DNA from 2 places in the Nitrosomonas sp. Is35 genome. Region 2 is predicted to be linked to the other one. Evidence: riboswitches for the same ligand, from Rfam matches in the RefSeq annotation. Region 2 holds a riboswitch; the other holds the start of a gene.

Region 1 (3,182 bases), 190 kb from region 2:
GTGCTTCCAGTACCTGTGGTAACTTGTACGCCATCGATGTAAATGTATTGCTTAATGCCGGCCGGACCACTGTTGTCAGATGCACTGGTGCTGATGGTGACGGTTCCGGTGACGCTGCCTGCAACGGGGTTTACGATGGTAACTGCTGGAGCTTGTGTGTCCACACTGGGTGTCACGATCGAATTGCTAACATTGACCGAGATGTTGGTGGTGCTCAAGTTTCCGGTTGTGTCATAGGCGCGCGCTTCAACTTTTGCGGTTCCATTCGGTGCTCCTGCCGTATCCCAACTAAACGCGAATGGGGATGAAGTGTCCGTGGCTATATTAGTATTGTTGATCCACAGTTCTACGCGCGCCACGCCGGTATTATCGGTTGCATCGACATCGACAGGAATCAACCCGGAAACAGTGGCACCGCCGAGTGGATCGATGATGAAGATTGCAGGAGCTGTCGAGTCGATTTTGGGCGTTGCATTTTTTGCAGCCAGTACCGCAGCAGCGGCATTAACTCGGCCATAACCGAAATAGACATCCTTACCAGCTGCGCCGAGATCAACGGCTGTGGAGAAAAGCAGATTTTCGATGTCAACGCTGCCCAATTGTGGATTGGCAGACATCATGAGTGCGATAACGCCAGCAGTTAATGGGCTTGAGAAAGAAGTACCGGCTACCGGCATATAATCGCCGCCAAGCCGGGTGCTATAGAAATTTTGCCCTGGCGCCGCTAGTGAAACGTAATCACCATAGCTCGAAAAATTTGCTTTATTATCGTATAAATCAGTGGCTGCTATTGCTAGCATGCTCGTAGTGACCGTGAAGCTTTCCAGTGTTCCGGTATTTCCGGCGCTAACCGTTACCAAACCTCCTTTATCTTTCATATATTGTGCTGCATTTCGAATGGATAGATTGCTAGAAAGTCCTTCAAAACTGGCATTAGCTACACGTGCTCCGTGATCCGCCGCATAGATCAGGGCTTGAGATATCGTGCTAGAGTAACCTATGCCATTCAAGTCAGTTATTCTGAGGGGCATGATCATAGATTGACCGGCGATTGCTGCTATACCAACGCTGTTGTTGGTTGCTGCCGCAGCAGTACCAGCGACAGCGGTTCCATGGCCTAGCACATCCGAGAAGTTTGAGTTGTTATCATAAAAATTCCAGCCCGATACTAGTTTTGAGGCAAGATCAGGGTGTGTGTTATCAATCCCAGTATCTAGGATTGCGATGGTAATACCGCTGCCTTGAGTAATATCCCATGCAGCTGGTGACCCAATTATGGGGTGCTGCCATGCATTGGTATACATTGGATCATTGGGAACAAAAGCCGGGGTAACGGCGTGATCAAGATCAGCAAACTTAAGGTGCGGATGGCGCTGAAGCGTGGCAACGATGCCTTCTTCAGAATATTCCGGTACATCAACGATATACAATTCGCTTTGTCCAATTTTTCTGGCCTTGCCTTCATGATCTTTCAGAATATTTGCAAAAGCTTGTGCAGGAAGACCGGCACGTGGCACTACCAGAATCCGACCTTTCGCCCATTCTTTTGTAGTGTTGCTTTTAAAATGCACACTTTGGGCTGATGCAGTGCTAGAGCGATTGTCTATGGCGTGATCATTTGCTTGTTCTGGTGGTGAAGCATTTAAAGTAACAGATAATGATGCTGTCAAAAGAAATATTCCAATCTGAGAAGTAGCTGTGACTGTGCGTTTCGTTAGGCTGGGTCTATGGGTACTTAGAAAATGTGATTGGTGGCTGTGAGGTAGTGATGAAGGTATGGTTTGTAGGGATTGTTTGTTACTTCCCATGGATTATTCCTCTAAAAATCAGGGAAGACTTTGGAGAGAAGCTGCTAAATGTAGTCATGTGTTATATGCTTATCCACTCTTGACTAGATCTGATATTGTGTTTTAGCAAACAATATAATCTGGCAGTCATGCTATCCTAAGGCGTTTGCCCTGTAGACCTAGACTTTGCGCCCCCCGCTTTCGCGAGGTTTGCCCTTTTCAAATGATTCGAGACGTGCAGAAAATTAATGATTCTTCTGCAAGATTTCGTTTTCTGTTTTCGGTTTATAGAGAGAATACTTTAGGGAGTATTTCTAAGGTGGGCGAATAAAGGTGGTTAAATTGCGCCGGGGTACATAACAAATAATTCAATTTAATCCGGTTTGATGCCCCGCTGCATGTGGCGGGGTTTTTTTATTGCGGTTGAGAGAAACGGAAGTTATTGCATTGAATGCAAGCCGATCATGTTGCCTTCGGTGTCCCGGATCAAAGCGATAAAGCCATAGGGGCCGATGGGCATTTTTTCACGGATCAAATGCCCTCCCGCAGAGGCTGCACGAGCAGCCTCAACAGCACAATCCGCACAGGAAAAATAGACCAGCACAGCATTTCCGCCGGATGGCCCGTCTGCCATTTTGACCAGCGCGCCGGATGCGCCCATTTGACCTTTCAGCATGGGAAAACTCCACAGCTCAACCGGCATGCCCGCAGGACTATCCAGTTGTTCCAGCTTTGTTTGGAACACCGATTCATAAAAACGCTTGGCGCGCTCCATATCCTGCACGTAAATTTCAAACCAGCCTACGGGATTATTGTTCATATGCATTTCTCCTTTGAGTACTTAAGTTTCGAATGGATTGTTAGCTTAACCAAGGCTTGAATATTCTCGATCTTGATTCTCTATTGGGTATCCAAACGTTCAATCAATCGGATTGGCATTGAACAAGATTACCACTGACCTATCTAAATGTAGAACATTTACTTGTTGAGTTATTTTAGTGTTTTTTATGCTGTTTTTCCTTCCTGAACTATTCCCGAGTAAAAAAGTCAGATATTTTGTTGGCTTTCATTTTTGATTATGATAAAATTTATCATCCATTGAAAAAGGTCTTATATTTCATGACCTTGAATGGATTGTGGTTAATGATAACTACAACGGGAACTGTGGCTTTGATTGGTAAAACGCACTATTTTCCTTACCAAGAAACTATAGTTTTTTTCTGATTAATAAATTTAATGGAGGAGAGAAATATGATCACAAGTGTCGTGATTTTTTCAACAAACGCCCGAGCGCGGAGGGTTTCTATGATGTCGAGTGCAATGGCATTGCAGTCATACACAAAAGTTTTCCCAACCTACACTGAACCTTGGAGGAGTTAAAATGACATTATTGAT
Region 2 (3,182 bases):
TCAAACCGGCCAGATTCAGCGCTTCGTTCTCGGCTTTGTCGCGGATGAAATCGATGACGGTGTTGACGGTGACGCGGCCCAGCAGTTTGTCGTTTTCATCCACCACGGAAGCGGAAACCAGGTCGTAGCGCTCGAACGCATTGGCCGCTTGCTGAGCGACATCGTCCGGTTGCAGTTTGATGATTTCGTTGGTCATGACATCGGCAACCAAGGTGTCCGGATCGCTGACGAGCAGGCGGTTGATCAGCAACACGCCTTTCAATTGTTCATTCCGGTCGACCACGAAGAGCTGGTCGGTATGATCGGGCATTTCGTCCAGCATGCGCAGGTAGCGCAACACCACCTCCATGCGGACATCTTCGCGGATCGTGATGACATCGAAATCCATCAAGGCGCCGACGGAATCTTCCGGGTACGACATGGCGGCGCGTAGTTGTTCGCGTTCTTCCACGGGGAGCGAGCGGAAAACGTCGTCCATGACTTCCTGCGGCAAATCGGGCGCAAGGTCGGCGATTTCGTCGGCATCGAGATATTCCGTCGCCGCGACCAGTTCCTGATTGTGCATGTCGGTAATCAGCGAGGCACGGACGGCATCGGAGGTTTCCAGCAGCACTTCCCCGTCCCGGTCGGTTTTGACCATGCTCCAGATCAGCAACCGGTCTTCCAGCGGCAGCGCTTCGAGGATCAGCGCGATGTCGGCGGGATGGAGCTGATCCAGGAAAGCTTGCAGCTCGGACAGATTTTGTTTCTGCACCGTCGATTCAGCCAGCGATTCATCCGGCGCATCCTGCAGATTCACCAGACCTTCGACCAGCTTGTATTTGCGTAACAGAAACGTGACCTGCTGCAGCGGCGTCGGTGAATTGTCCTGATCGTTGTTGTTGTCCGTTTCTGTCATAACAGGTTTGCGCTAGTGAGGCAGCTTTCTCGTTGGGAATAAATTCAGCCTGCTTATACGCTGAATAGTTTGCAATTTGATGACCGGGAAGTATAACCGTCCGTGCTATGTCAGCACCAACAAAATATTGGACGGCTAACCGGGGTCGTTCCACTTTTTTGTATTTTTACTATGCGGCGCTGACCGTTCTTGTCGCCAGCTGACAAGAAACGTCACCTACTCTTTGCTTGATTCCTGCGTGCCCATGATAAGAATACATTTAATGTATTTGTTAATTGTATTTTCATTAATTGTCGACCGGCAAATTCTTGATTGGCACAGTTCCTGCTTATAGATGGTTCGTAGTATGAAAAAGGCAAACCCTGCGAAAGCAGGGGACGCAAAGTCACTGATCTAACGGGCCAATGCCCCAGGATGGCAGGACTGCCAGATAGCTCTTGTCTTGATCACCGCAATGATTCGACAAGTATCGAACGAAGTAATGTTGATACAAGCATATCCACGCAGTTCCGTCCTTTTAACGTTAAGGAGGAACCCTAATATGAATTTCAATCATCAGAAACGACAAACTGCCAATCCGCTGGCAACGGATGACGCAACAGAGTTAATGAGAAACGCCGGAACAAGTTACATGACCAAGCTGAGTGCTGGTGTAGTGCTCATGATGCTGGTATTGGCGGCTGCTCCCGTCACCCATGCGGCCGGTCTGCTGTTTAAATCTAACTTTGGCGCGGGTATATCGCTTGGAGCACCCTATGGCTTTGCTACTAAAGGGGCTTATCAGGATATTATAGGTACAGATAAAGAAACTGGTTATAGCTGGCCGGTCTCTGCTCTAGGTGCAAATTTCTCGGGTGTGCAACTGATTACTGTCGATCCTATTACTTCTACGACGATCGGAGATTACATCAGTGGTGAAATCAGATCAGTAGCTGGGCCAAAAGGGGAAGCGGTTAATGAGCTTTTTCAACAAGTGAAAATAACCGGCGAGTTGGGACGAGCTGGTTCACAGGCGCCACTGCTGATTAGAAGACCATGGACGATAGGTGATGTGAATGATTTGTACATTACTTACTGGTTTAAGTATCAGGCTAATTTGGAAACGCAGCTGGATAATACGGTTTCGTCCGCGAATTGGCGGTCACAATTCACACTCAAAACTGGGGGATACAATAACACTGGAGAAGGTGATTATCGAATGAGTGTGACTGTGATGAAAGGAACTGATGACAAACTCTATTGGTTAACAAAGGGTGATAATTTGGGTGGCGTATTCCCCACCAGGGTCGACTACTGGAGTGAAGAAAATCATGTTGTGCCAGTGCCGATAGATAAATGGTTTAAATTTGAAGTTTACTGGCACCGGTCAAGTGGCACTGATGGACGCTTCTGGGCAGCGGTCGATGGCGAAGTGATAGCGGATTACCACGGGCCAAATATGGGTGATTACAATCTTCCTATAACCCGGATTTTTGTGAGCAATCCGTATAGTGGCGGTCATGTGTCAGTGGATAATCACATCACCGGATTGGAGATATGGAATGACTTCCCTTGTGGCGATGGAGTGTCTTGCTTCAGCGCGGATTCTGTTGCTCCGACTGTGCCCTCTTCACTTCTGGCGGCATTAAAATCGACTACAACCACGACGAAGGTAAAAGGTAAGACAAGAACTATTTCCTCTGCATCGGTTTCGCTATCCTGGAATGCATCCTCCGATAATATCGCTGTTGCGGGGTATTACATCTACAGGAATGGAACAAAAATTGCAGTTAGTACTTCAACGAGTTATTCAGATTCACTTGGAAATGCTACTGGGTCTATTTATAGTTACACAGTGAAGGCTTTCGATGCGATGGGTAATATATCGACAGCCAGCAATGTAGCTTCGATTGTTTATTAGAGATTTTGCATGGTGATTACGTTTGCCGATCAGGTGCGTAATCACCGTATTTCTTGGATTATTAGGTCTGCATGCTTGGTGAACTGAATCAAATTAATAATTTCAACTGTGCAATGACGGGTTTTGTCTGAGGCCTGATCCCGCGCCATATAAAGAAAGACTCGGCCGCTTGTTCAACCAACATACCAATTCCATCGGTTATCTGTTGCGCGCCATGTTGCAGGGCGAATTTGAGAAAAGGAGTTGGTTCATGCTGATACATCATGTCGTAGGCGAAAGTCGCCTTTGCAAATACATTAGCGGGTAATTCAGGCAGTGCATTGTGCAGGCTGGCGGAAGTAGCATTGATGATGATGTCAAAATGCTCATCGGCGAAAAACATAA

Evidence for each region. Region 2 has a riboswitch for cyclic di-GMP ahead of R2083_RS12965 (hypothetical protein). Riboswitches for the same ligand answer to the same signal wherever they lie in the genome.
Region 1: linked by a shared signal. The riboswitch ahead of R2083_RS12170 (S8 family serine peptidase) and the one ahead of R2083_RS12965 (hypothetical protein) in region 2 are both predicted to bind cyclic di-GMP.

Annotation. Positions count from the first base shown of each region.
Region 1 covers NZ_JAWJZH010000001.1:2,585,519-2,588,700, reverse strand. Annotated here, with positions in the region: gene R2083_RS12170 (S8 family serine peptidase) at 1-1,670, opposite strand, end outside; cyclic di-GMP riboswitch class I at 1,927-2,012, opposite strand; gene R2083_RS12165 (VOC family protein) at 2,227-2,607, opposite strand; gene R2083_RS12160 (hypothetical protein) at 3,169-3,182, shown strand, end outside.
Region 2 covers NZ_JAWJZH010000001.1:2,772,409-2,775,590, reverse strand. Annotated here, with positions in the region: gene mgtE (magnesium transporter) at 1-898, opposite strand, end outside; cyclic di-GMP riboswitch class I at 1,243-1,329, shown strand; gene R2083_RS12965 (hypothetical protein) at 1,440-2,798, shown strand; gene aroE (shikimate dehydrogenase) at 2,887-3,182, opposite strand, start outside.